2 regions of the Kocuria sp. CPCC 205231 genome follow, and region 1 is predicted to be linked to the other one. Evidence: predicted binding sites of a transcription regulator. Region 1 holds the regulator's gene; the other holds the start of a gene.
What was found. The regulator LexA, encoded in region 1, represses DNA repair genes until DNA is damaged. The targets are predictions, from matches to a motif close to TCGAACANNTGTTCGA.
Positions count from the first base shown of each region.

Region 1 (6,445 bases):
GTGCCGGCGCACCTGCTCGGCCGCGGACTCCGCGGACAGGCCGAAGTCCGCCGCCCGCTCCCCGGCGACGAAGCCGGTGTGCGTGCCGGAGGCCAGCAGCGGGTACATCGAGTAGGTGGGGACGAAGCTGAGCAGGGTGCGGCCCGGGCCGCCGAAGGCCTGCAGGATCTGCTGCAGGATCTCGTTGGACCCGTTGGCCGCCCACAGGTTCCCGGGCCCGAGCCCGTGGCCGAGGTACGCGGCGAGCTCCTCGCGCAGGGCGGTGAACTCGCGGTCCGGGTACCGGTTGAGGGTCCAGGCCGCCTCGGTGACCTCCCGGACGATCGCCGCGTGCACGTCCGCCGGGACCGGATGGGTGTTCTCGTTGGTGTTGAGCGCCACGGCGACGTCGAGCTGCGGGGCGCCGTACGGCGTCTTGCCGCGCAGGTCGTCGCGGAGCGGGAGGGCGTTGAGTCGGTCCAGGTTCTGCGTCACCCGGACAGTTTAGTGCTCCGCCCGGGGCGTACAGATCGGGGTGTACAGAGCGGGGCGTACAGAGCGGGGCGTGCTGATCGGGCGGGCGGCTCAGGCGGCCGGGACCTCGAGGAGCTGGCCGGCCACGAGCACGGAGCTGTCCAGGTCGTTGAGCTCCACGATCTCGTCCATGACCTCCCGCGGGTCCCGGTCCGGATCGGCCGCCACGGCGAGCTCCCACAGGCTCTGCCCGGGGAACACGGTGGTCTGCTCGGTCCCGGAGCCCGGGACGGGTGCGCTCGTGGCCGTGGCCGTCGAGGGGACGAGGAAGATCACGGCGAGCACCACCAGGGCGGCGGAGCCGGCCAGGACGGGCAGCCCCAGGAACACCAGGCGGCCGCGGCGGGTCAGGGTCAGCGGGGTGCGGGACGCGGAGCGGGCGGGACGGGCCCGCCGGAGCGCACGGCCGAGCCCCCGGGCGGATCCTGCGGACTCGCGGCGGCGGGCGACGACGGCGGTGAGGGTGGCACTGGCACTCATGACATGAACTCCTTGACGTTCCCGCACGGAGCGGGCGATCTCGAACACCGGTCCGGTCGACGACCCTCGCGGGCCTCCATTCGATCGAACATACTTTCGAATACCGATGACCCATGTCTAGCACGTGTCTGCGAATGCTGTCGACAGCGGGTCGTACATATGTTTGAACACACACGGCGTGTCGCCTAGGCTGAGGACAGGTCCGGGCCCCCGGCCGGCGCGCGCTGCGGATCCCCTGCGCCTGCCGACCGGGACCCATCGAACCACCCGGGTCCGACATCGGAACCGGGACCGCGCAGACCGGCTGCGGCACCTGCAGCCGGACGGGAAAGGACGACGCTCCCATGGCCCAGCCCCCCACCCCCGAGGAGCCCCGCGCCCGGGGCGCCCGCCCCGGGGCACGCTCGCGCAGCCGCGGGCTCACCGTGCGCCAGCGCACCATCCTCGAGGCCATCCAGCGCTCCATCGCCGAGCACGGCTATCCGCCGTCCATGCGGGAGATCGGGGACCTCGTGGGCCTGGCCTCGCTCTCCAGCGTCACCCACCAGCTCGCCCAGCTCGAGAAGCTGGGCTATCTGCGCCGCGACCCCAAGCGCCCGCGGGCCATGGAGGTGCTCACTCCCCTGCAGCTGCGCGGGACCGCCGGGGCGGAGTCCGCCGAGCCGTCGCAGGAGGCCCCGGCGGCACCGGCGAGCCGGACCGCTCGTCCCGCCGCCCAGAACGCCGTGGCCGAGCTGTCCACCTCGGCGGACGTGACGATGGTCCCCCTGGTGGGCCACATCGCCGCCGGCGGGCCGATCACGGCCGAGCAGTCCGTGGAGGACGTCCTCGCGCTGCCCCGCCAGCTGGTCGGGCACGGCGAGCTGTTCATGCTGCGCGTCAAGGGCGACTCGATGATCGACGCCGCGATCTGCGACGGCGACTGGGTGGTGGTGCGCCGGCAGAGCGCCGCCGACAACGGTGACATCGTGGCCGCCCTGCTCGACGACGAGGCCACGGTCAAGACCTTCCGCCAGCGGGACGGCCACACCTGGCTGCTGCCGCAGAACACGCGCTACGAGCCGATCCTCGGCGACCACGCCACCGTGATGGGCAAGGTCGTCTCGGTGCTGCGCAGCCTCTGAGCCGCCGCACGCCCGGGACCCGGGCCCTCCGCCGCCGGTGGGGGGGCCCGTTGCCGTCCGGGCCGGCCGCCGTCCGGACACCTCCTGCTGTCCGCACCCCGTGCGGGCCCGGCGCGGTCCGGGGAGACCCCGGGCGTCCGCCGGACGTGCTCAGCCCACGGAGAGCCGCTGCAGGGCGCCGAGCACCACCTGGCGGTCCGTGGTGGTCCACAGCGGCGGCAGGGACCCGCGGAGGAAGCCGCCGTAGCGGGCGGTCGCGATCCGGGAGTCCAGGATCGCCACGACGCCCCGGTCCCCGCCCGCGCGGATGAGCCGCCCGGCCCCCTGGGCGAGCCGCACGGCCGCGTGCGTCGCGGACACGGACATGAACCCGTTGCCGCCGGCCCGTTCCGCGGCGCGGCTGCGGGCGCTCGCCAGCGGGTCGTCCGGGCGCGGGAAGGGGATCCGGTCGATCATCACGAGCCGGCACGAGGCCCCCGGGACGTCGACGCCCTGCCACAGGCTCATCGTGCCGAACAGGCTCGTGGCCGGGTCGTCGGTGAACTCCTGGACGAGTCCCGCGAGCGAGGACTCCCCCTGGCACAGGATCGGCAGGTCGGTGCGCCCGCGGAGCGCCTCGGCCGCCTCCTCCGCCGCCCGGCGGGAGGAGAAGAGCCCGAGGGCCCCGCCCCTGGAGGCCTCCAGCAGGGCCAGCATCTCGTCCAGCTGGGCCTCCGTGAGCCGGCGGCCGGGCTTCTCCAGGTGCTTGGCGAGGTAGAGGATGCCCTGCTTCGGGTAGTCGAACGGGCTGCCGACGTCCACGCCCTCCCAGCGCGGGGCGCCCTCGCCCCGCAGGCCGAGGGCGCCGGCGGCGGAGTCGAAGGACGAGCCGACGGACAGGGTGGCGGAGGTGAGGACCACGGTGCGCCCGTCGAAGAGCCCCTCCCGCAGGGTGCCGGCCACGCTGAGCGGGGCCACGTGCAGGGTCGCCGGGTCGGTGTCCTCCGCGGGCACGTAGCCGCGGCCCGGCTCCCAGCCGCCCTGGCGCGAGATCCACAGCACCTCGCGGTGCTCCTCGGCGGCGAGGATCCGCTCGGCCAGGTCGAGGACGTCGCTCACCCGGGAGCGGGCCATCTGCCGGCCGGCGTCCCCGTCCTTCTCCCCGGGACCGGCCTTGGACTCGGTCATCACGGTGCGGGCGGCGTCCCGGATCTGGGCCACGGCCGCCGCCTGGGCGTCCCCGAGGCCGCGGTGCAGCAGCTCGGCGGGAGCGCCCATCAGGGCGGCCTCGAGGTTGGCGGCCCCGGCGGTGAGCGAGTCGGGGCTCGCGGAGGTGTGCTTGCGCGCGGACGCGGCGGCCGAGCGGACCATCGCCGCGGAGAGCTGTCCGGTGACGGCGCCCGTCACCCGGTCCTGGAGCTCGTGGGCCTCGTCGATGACCACGACGTCGTGCTCGGGCAGCACCGTGATGCCCTCGAACGCGTTGATCGCGAGCAGGGCGTGGTTGGTGATGACGATGTCGGCCTCACCGGCCCGCTGCTTGGCGAGCTCCGCGAAGCAGTCCTCGACCAGGGGACAGCTGCGGCCCAGGCACTCCTTGGCCGTGACCGACACCTGGCGCCAGGCGCGGTCGCTGACCCCGGGGAGCACCTCGTCCCGGTCGCCGGTCCCGGTCTCGCGGGCCCACTCGCGCAGGCGCTGGACCTCCTGCCCCAGCCGCCCGGGGTTCTCGGCGGCCTCGGGCTGCGGCGGGCCGGGGTGCGGGGCGGCGTCGGGCAGCGCGAAGAGCGCGCCGGGCTCGTCGTCGGACGGGTAGCCGCCCTCGATCTTGTGCAGGCACGCGTAGTTGCTGCGGCCCTTGAGCAGGGCCACGTCCACGTCCCGCTCGAGCTCGCCCTCGAGGGCGGCCAGCAGGCGCGGCACGTCCCGGCCGACGATCTGCGACTGCAGCGCGAGCGTCGCGGTGGCCACGACCACCGGCTTGTCCGCGCGCTGGGCGTGCTCCACGAGCGGGGCCAGGTACGCGAGGGACTTGCCGGTGCCGGTCCCCGCCTGGACCAGCAGGTGCCGGCCCCGGTCCAGGGCCTCGGCCACCTTGGCGGTCATCAGCCGCTGCCCGTCCCGGATCTGCCCGCCCATCGCGGTCACGGCGGTGTCCAGCAGGGCCAGGGAGTCCTTGGCCCCGGGCAGGGTCTCCGGGCGCACGCCCGAGACGTCGTGCCCGGACTCGTCCACGAATGCGGCGGCCACGCGCTCAGGCGCTCTCGGCGCCGAAGCCGGGAGCGCGCTCGGGGGCGAACTCCGCGAGCTCGGCCGCGAGGTCCTCGCGGACCTTCACGAGCAGGTGGGTGCCCTCGGGCAGGTGCTCGGTGCGCAGGATCTCCGCGTCCCAGTCGTGCAGCCGGCTGACCACGTCCCCGCGCTGGTAGGGCACGAGCAGGTCCAGCACCGTCTCGGGCCGCGGGATGGACTCGCTGATCCGCTGCCGGAGCTCCTCGATGCCCTCCCCGGTGCGGGCCGAGACCACCACCACGTTGCGCTCGCGCTGCTTGATCCGCTCGACCACGAACGGGTCGGCGGCATCCACCTTGTTCAGGGCGATGATCTCGGGGATGTTCTGCGCGTCGATGTCCGTGAAGACCTGGCGCACCGCGCGAATCTGGCCCTCGGGGTCCGGGTGGGAGGCGTCCACCACGTGCAGGATGAGGTCGGAGTCGGCGACCTCCTCCAGGGTGGAGCGGAACGCCTCGACGAGCTGCGTGGGCAGCGACCGGACGAAGCCGACCGTGTCCGAGAGCGTGTAGCCGATGCCGTCCGGTGTCTGCGCGCGGCGGACCGTGGGGTCCAGGGTGGCGAACAGGGCGTTCTCCACGAGCACGCCCGCGTCCGTGAGCCGGTTCAGCAGCGAGGACTTGCCCGCGTTGGTGTAGCCGGCGATCGCCACCGAGGGCACGGAGTGGCGGCGGCGGTTGAGCCGCTTGGTCTCGCGCGCCGGCTTCATCGCGGCGATCTCGCGCCGCAGCTTGGCCATGCGGGTGCGGATGCGCCGGCGGTCCAGCTCGATCTTGGTCTCACCGGGGCCGCGGGAGCCGATGCCCTCACCGGCGGCGGCGCGACCGCCGGCCTGGCGGGACAGGGACTCGCCCCAGCCGCGCAGGCGCGGGAGCAGGTACTCGAGCTGGGCGAGCTCGACCTGGGCCTTGCCCTCCTTGGACTTGGCGTGCTGGGCGAAGATGTCGAGGATCAGACCCGTGCGGTCGATGACCTTGACCTTCACGACGTCCTCCAGCCCGCGCCGCTGGGAGGGGGCGAGCTCGGAGTCGACGACGACGGTGTCCGCGCCGGTCGCGGCGACGATGTCCCGCAGCTCCTTGGCCTTGCCCGAGCCCAGGTACGTGGCCGGGTCCGGCTTGAGCCGGCGCTGGACGATGCCGTCCAGCACCTCGGAGCCCGCGGTCTCGGCGAGCGCGGCCAGTTCGCGCAGGGAGTTCTCGGCCTCCGCGAGCGTGCCCTCCGTCCACAGCCCGGCCAGCACCACGCGCTCCAGGCGCAGCTGGCGGTACTCGAGCTCGGTGACGTCCTCGAGCTCGGTGGACAGGCCCGCGACGCGGCGCAGCGCGCGGCGCTCCTCGAGGTCCTGCTGGTCGCCGTCGTGGACGGTGTGCCCGTCCTCGGCGTCGGCCAGCTCCCGGGCCCGGCCGGAGAACCTGCCCGGCGCGGTGGAGTCGTCCTCGGGGGCGGTGTCCTGCCCGGCGGCCTGCTCCCGGGCCCGGGCCCGGGACAGCACGCGCTCGACGACGTCCTCCAGGTCCTGCCGGCTCAGGCCGTTCTCGGGCTCCGCGGCGTCGCGGGGCTCGGCAGGGGTTTCACGGGGGTGGGTCATGGTTCCTTTCGGACGGGATGCTGATCAGTACATTCTAGTGGCGGAGCCGGACATCCCGGCGTCGGAGCCGGGCGTCCCGGCGGGGTCCGCGCCGGTTCCCGGTGCGTGCGGGGCGGGCGCTGTCGGTAGCATGGGGCGCTATGGCACCGCCTCCCGACTCCCCCGATCCCGTGGCCGGCCCGGCGACCCCCAACCCGGGGACCGAGCACTACTTCTCCGAGGACCCCTCGGTCCCCGAGGTGCGGCGGTCCGTGGCCGTGCGGCTGCGGGGGCGGGAGGTCTCGCTGCAGACCTCCAACGGGGTGTTCAGTCCGCGGGGTCTCGACAAGGGAACGTCCGTGCTGCTGGAAAATGTTCCCGACCCCGCCGGGGCGGAGCTCCTGGACATCGGTTGCGGGTGGGGCCCGATCGCGCTGAGCCTGGCCGGGGCCGCCCCGGGGGCCCGGGTCACGGCCGTGGACGTCAA
Region 1 is NZ_JAVKPP010000004.1:275,083-281,527, reverse strand. Features, by position in the region: gene RF640_RS05920 (histidinol-phosphate transaminase) at 1-474, opposite strand, end outside; gene RF640_RS05915 (hypothetical protein) at 565-993, opposite strand; gene lexA (transcriptional repressor LexA) at 1,338-2,117, shown strand; gene RF640_RS05905 (ATP-dependent DNA helicase) at 2,268-4,346, opposite strand; gene hflX (GTPase HflX) at 4,351-5,979, opposite strand; gene RF640_RS05895 (class I SAM-dependent methyltransferase) at 6,120-6,445, shown strand, end outside.

Region 2 (6,445 bases), on a different contig from region 1:
ATCAACTCACCGAGGGGTGCTGGTTGTTCGATGACGCCGGGCAGCACGGGCACGGCCCCCTCGGGGGCGAGGTCCATGCAGAGGATGCCGGCGCGCATGTACTGCATCCCGTGCATGAGCTTGGGCACCAGGGCCGCCCGAGCGGCGGCCACCAGGGGAGTGGGCTCGTTGGTGGGCACGGCCAGGCGCACGTGCGCGGAGACGTTATGCGTGGGCCCGGGCCGATGCGGGGAGGTGGTGGCGAAGACGGTGAAGCGCCCAGTGACCTCGCTTTCTTTGCGCAGCCGGCGGGAGGCGCGCTGGGCGAACTCGGCCACCGCGGCCCCGACGATCTCCGGGTCCCAGATGGGGTCCGGGAAGGACCGGGAGACCAGGATCTGCTGCTTGGTGGCCACCTCGTCCTCGACGGGGATAGCGGGGAAACCGTTGAGCTCCAGGACAGTGCGCATCTGCACCACGGAGAACTTGTGGCGGATGGCCGCCGGGTCGGCATCACGCAGCTGGGCGATGGTCTGGATTCCCATCGCCTCCAGCCGCTTGGCCAGCCTTTCGGCGATGCCCCAGACCTCGGTGACCGGCAGGGCCGCCATGAGCCAATCCCAGTACCCCTCCGGCGCCTGGTCCCAGTGCACCACTCCACCGGTGGCGGGCAGCTTCTTCGCGGCCTCGGTGGCGATCTTCGCCCGCGTCTTCGAACTCGCAATCCCGATGCTCACCGGCAGCCCGACATTGCGGGCCACGGTGGCTTTGAGCCGGCGCGCCCACCGCACCTGTTCTGCGGGTGTCCCGTCGGGTGGGATGAGGAAGCATTCGTCGATGGAGTACACCTCCTGCCCCCGCGCGTGGCGTGCCAGCAGCAGCATCACCCGCTCGGACAGGTCGGCGTAGAGCTGGTAGTTGGAGGACCGTTTTTCCAGTCCCCACCGGGCCGCATTGGCGCGCAGCTGGAACCAGGGGTCACCCATCTTGATCCCCAGGGCCTTCGCCTCCGCAGAACGGGCGACGACACAGCCGTCGTTGTTGGAGAGCACCACCAGCGGCTTACCCGCCAGAGAGGGCTCGAACAGTGCCTCACAGGAAGCATAGAAATTATTGACGTCCACCAGGGCAATCACCGGTTACCACCTTGTCTGGCCCGGCTAATGCAGTTTCCGGGAATGGACATGGTGGATCGAGTAGGTCACCACACCCCACACCTGGAGCTGGGTCATCGAGGGAATCGTGATGTCGGGATAAGCGGGATTCTCCGCGTGGAGGACCACGCCGTGTTCGTAGACGTGCAGGCGTTTGACGGTGAACTCGTCGTCGTAGACGGCGATCACCACATCACCGTGTTTGGGGGTGATGGATCGGTCCACGAGGATTTCGTCCCCGTGGTAGATCCCTGCTCCTTCCATGGAGTCTCCGGTGACCCGGAATGCGTAGGTGGAGGTGACGTCTCTGATCAGGACCTCGTTGAGGTCGATCCGGCCGTCGTCAAAGCTGTCCTGGGCAGGGGAGGGGAAGCCAGCCGGGACTCGGACCAGGACCGCAGAGACCAGCACAGGGCGGTCAATGGTGAGCGGAACTGGGTGTCTCATGCCGCCAGGATAGAACACCTATTCGATAGTCAGGCCAATATGTGCATTTAGTTCGTATACATATGCGGTTTGACTAGTGCTGACGGGGCGGATTCTCCCCCGCCGACCGGACACGCCAAGGGGGCCCGGCTATGGAACCGAGACGGACGCAGCAGCCGCTTGGTTTTGGCCGGCGGCGATCTGGGCGGCCCAGCGTTGCCGGAACGGTCGGCGGGGGCCAGGGGCGGGGGAGTTCGCTGGGACGGCCGCGGAGGCAGCGATGCGGGCCGTGTAGCGTTCGGCGGCCGCGCGTGCTGCCGCGCGGCGCTGGGCGGCCTCGGCGGCGACCCGCTGGTCGCGGGACCGCAGGGGGGTGCCGTCGGGGTGGGTCCAGGCGCGCATCCGGGCGGCCAGCCAGGCGGCGGGATTCTCGATGCCCTCCACGGTGAGGAAGCCGTAGCGGGTGCCCTGAGGCGTCCAGTCCAGGGCGGTGAGCACGTCGGCGATGGTCCACCCGGCCTCGAAGAACGGCTTGCACACGCTTCCAACGTGGGCGGTGGTGAGCTGGCGCAACACGATGGCCTCGTGCTGGAGCTCCAGGGCAGCCGCCCGCTGAGCCTCCTTCCGCGCCCGACGGGTCACCCGCCTCGTCAAGGGCTCCGTCGTTGCATGACGGGGCCATAGCGGGGCTGTACGACGGCTCAGGGCGGCGACCACCTCGCGCCGCTGTGCGGCGCGCTTTCGGGTGGGTCGCGGCGCAGCCGCGTCCTTCGGGGAAACCTCTTCGCGCGCGTGCGGGGAAAGACTCTCCCACTTCGTGGGGACCGGGGTGTCAGTTAGTTCCACAGGCTCAAGGGCCGGCTGCGGGGTGCTGTGGATGAGCGCGTAGACGGGGGCCTCGCCCTGGGTGCGGCCGGTGGCACGCGGGGTGCGCCCCGCGCTGCGGCCGGTGGCCACCACGGCCAGCAGCCCGCAGTCGCGCAGGTGGCGGATCACCCGCGCCACGGTGGAGCGGGAGCGATCGATCTTCGCAGCGACCCAGTCCCAGGTCGTGCGCCAGGTGCGCGAGGCGGGGTCCTGCTGGCGGCAGATGATCTCCACCACGGCCAGCAGGTTCGCCCGGGCATCGGCACGGATCAACTCCAGGCTGGGGTGCTCCAGCACGGCCCGGCGCCAGGCGGCGATGTGCTTGGCGAGCTGGCAACCCTTGGGCACCGCCCGCAGCACGACCGCCTTGGACTGCTCGTGTTCCACCCGCACCCGCCGGCGATGTGAGGGGAACTTCCCAGCGGTCTCGAGGGCAGCGTCAGGGGTGGAATGTGACCGAAAATCGGCGTGACTGAGTGAAGAGGGGTCCATTTGCGGACGCGCCTCAGGTACACTAGGGGACACAACAGTCCCCTGGTATTGGATTCATGACAGGTTCCGATTCAGTTAGCTGTTGGAACGGCTGTCGCGAGTTTGGCGACCTGAGACAGCCGAATGACTTCGACGGCCCGCCCTGCCAGGCGGGTCGTCAGTCGTTTAAGCGGAATTAGCCAGCGGTAGGCGCGGCTCCTCCCTGTTGTCGAGCTTGTTGGACCTTCCAGCGTCGCGGTCGATCAAGGCGCCGATGTATTCGGCCATGCTGAGCCCCGCCTGGTGCGATGCTTCGATCGCCGCGCGGTGCTGTTCTGGAGACACACGCGCCATCAGGGCCACCTTGTGGCCCTGCAACTTCGGCTGCTGGTACTCGGTCATGGGTCGATCATGGCATATCGACACTGCTACCGATAGCGGTATCAGGTGTGTCTCGGTGATTTTTCATCCCTCCGGTACACGAGTCAAGCAGCGATGGCCTGAGTCACCTACGGCCAGGCGCAAAGTGCTACGCGGCTTGCATCCACCCTAATACATGTTGAACATGTTCAACATAAACATGTTCAAGTTCCAGGTAGCCTGGAGGGCATGTCTTGGCTAGGGGGAACTGTTTCCCGTTCCGACTCCGATGTGCTGGCTGAGCTGCCGGACCATCTCACCTGGGAGGGTCTTCATCTGGAGGTGCAGCGTCGGCACGGCAAGCCCATCCACATCGAGCCGGCGCCGGCGTGGTTGGGTCAGGACGTCACGGGGTTGTGGCTGGAGATGGCTGAGCGGTCCTGGATTTTCCATGCTGCCGGGAAAAGCAAGCTGCTGCGCCGGCACGTGATCCTGCACGAGTACGGACACATCCTCCTCATGCACGGTGGATGCGAGCTGACGCTGGGGAACGCCTTCGCCCACATCGGGGGCTCCCGACGGATCAAGACCCTTCTCGGGCGGTCCTCGACCTGGACGGCCCAGGAGATCGCGGCAGAGAACGCCGCCACGAGGTTGGCCGCCCGACTGATCCAGCAGGTGGATCCTCTGCTCGAGGCCTTCTGATGAGCCTCGGAGCGGTGTTGAGTCTGCTCAAGGCCGTGGCGTTCCTCTTCGCCGCCGTGGCAGTGGTCGTTCGTCTGCCACGAGTGGCGCGGCGACGCCGAGTGGACTTCGTCTGGGTGGGCACGGCGTTGGCGGCGCTGGCCTTCTCGGCCAACGGGGTCATGGTTCCCGAACGGACCGTGGATGCGTGGCTGGGCGGGGAGAACATCTTCCATTTGGTGCGCAACCTGCTCGCACTCAGCGCCGTATGGTGCCTGCGGGCGGCCCTCGTCCAGTCCCTGCAACGCAGGGACTGGAGCCGGTCGCGGACATTGCGGGAGGCCGCCATAGGTAGCGCCTTGCTGCTGGGACTGACGGCAGCGTTCTTCTCGATCGACCGGGGCCCGACCTCGGGAGCGTTCATTCCGGACCACCTTGCCCAGGGCGGCACACTGGTTTACACGCTGCTCATCATGGTGATGGGAGCCTGGAACGCCGCCGATGTTGCCCGTGTCGCCTTCCGGGAACTCACCCTGCGCCAGCATGGGCACGACCGCCTGCTGTGGCCGGGGCTGCTCGGCCTGGGTGTGGGAGGTTCCCTGCTCGTGCTCGGCTGCACGCTCGAGGCCGGCTACGCAGTCCTCGGGTATTCAGACACGTGGGATGCTGTAGCTGTGGCCCTGCGGGCCTCGTTCGGCCCGGTCTTCCTGCCCGGGGCTGTGCTGGTGTGCTTGGCCGTGGCGTGGCTGGGTCTCTACGCCCAAGGCCGGCGCCTGAAGATGGGTCTGCGCATGGACATCCTGAGGATCGCCCCGGTGTGGGCCCAACTCGGCGCGGACCGGTGGAGCCCTGGTGGACGCCCTCCGGGTTGGTCCAGCGCTCTGTCGGCTGATCCCCAGAAGGTTCTCTACAGTGCCGTCATTGCCGTCGAAGACGCCCTGCGGGCAGAGAACGCGGGCCTGTCGGAAAAGCAACGGTGTGCCCTGCAGGCCGCCGAGAGGAGATTTGAACTCACATCATGAGCACCTCGATCGTCGTCCCCCGCTGGGAGAGAACCGCCACGGAAGCCTTCCAGCCACCGGTGCTGCTGGCGGCACTGCTCATCGCGCTGCCCTGGGGGGCGAACCCATCTGCGGTCTCGCTGTGGTGGGGAATCAGCGCGGCCCTGATCGTATGCGGGGTTCCGCTGGCCGTGGTCCTCCTGCTGGTGCGCCGTGGGGTCCTCACTGACCACCACGTGAGCGTGAAGGAGCACCGCCGACCGGTGATGGCCGGGGTGCTGGTGCTGGTCCTCAGCTACCTCACGGCGGCGATCCTGCTGCAGGGACCGATCGAGATCGTGGCGCTGCTCGTGGCCACGTTCCTGGCCGGGCTGGTGATCGCTGTGGTGAGTCCGTGGTGGAAGATCTCCGGGCACGGCATGATGATGGGCGGAACTATTGTTGCCCTGACAACATCCTGGGGTGTGATCGGGCTGCTGTTCGTTCCGGTGGGCCTGGCGGTGTGCTGGAGCCGCATCCGGCTCCAGGACCACACCGGTCCGCAGGTGATTTCAGGCTTCATCTACGGGCTGGCCTTCCTGGGCAGCATCTACGCCTGGATCGTGACATGAGGAGAAACCACGTGGGGGACGCCAACCGGGAACGCTCAGCCCAGATCTTGGCCGACAAGATCAACCTGCTGTTGGATACCCTGCGCACCGAAGCCGGCCAGCCCTACGACTTCACCACGATCCAGCAAGGCCTCAAAGACCGCGGCGTGGCCATCTCACGCACGAAATGGCACTACCTCAAGACCGCAGACACCCGGGTGCGTCCCGACGAGAAACTGCTCCGGGCGCTGGGGGAAGTGTTCGGGGTGGACCCGAGATACCTCGTGCAGGAAGATGGGCCGCTCCCTCAGCAGGTTGAGCAAGAACTCCACACGGTCCGCGCCCTCCGGCGAGCCGAGGTCCGCAACTTCGCCGCCCGGGCTCTCGGTCAGATCGATCCTGAAGGGCTTCAGGCGATCCTGGACGTCATCGAGAAGAAGGAAAGTTCCTCTCGGGACGACTCCACACAGTAGGTAAAAGAGGCTGGCCCCGCCACAACGGCAGGGCCGGCCTCCTTCGTTCATCTACCTACTCGGCGTCACCCATGTCGCGGGACTGATGGCCGACGACTTCCCACTGGCCGTCGTGCTCCTCGAGGTAGAGGGTGACCTGCCGACGACCCGTTTCGTGGACGGTGGCCCCGTCGCGGGTATTCCAGGTCCATTCCACGGTGTAGGCGCGGATGGCCTTGTCCGGAGCGACGTCCTGATTGACGTCGCCGTGGACGGGGACGATGGTGGGTGCGCTGTACCCCTGGTGCTCAGCGGCCGCGAGCCACGGGGCACCTGCTGCGTTGCGTTCGGGCTCGACCTGATGCGCGGCCCAGTCGGCGGACATTAGCGGCTTGGCCCGGATCGCGGCAGCGGTCTCGGTGCGGTCGGTGGCGGTGTCCCAGAAATGGAGCATCAGGGCG
Region 2 is NZ_JAVKPP010000014.1:10,449-16,893, reverse strand. Features, by position in the region: gene RF640_RS14260 (Y-family DNA polymerase) at 1-1,115, opposite strand, end outside; gene RF640_RS14255 (LexA family protein) at 1,140-1,580, opposite strand; gene RF640_RS14250 (hypothetical protein) at 1,710-2,813, opposite strand; gene RF640_RS14245 (hypothetical protein) at 3,084-3,299, opposite strand; gene RF640_RS14240 (hypothetical protein) at 3,549-3,962, shown strand; gene RF640_RS14235 (hypothetical protein) at 3,962-4,963, shown strand; gene RF640_RS14230 (hypothetical protein) at 4,960-5,553, shown strand; gene RF640_RS14225 (hypothetical protein) at 5,565-6,005, shown strand; gene RF640_RS14220 (hypothetical protein) at 6,061-6,445, opposite strand, start outside.
Region 2: the regulator LexA is predicted to act here: its motif matches at 1,591-1,606, upstream of RF640_RS14255 (LexA family protein).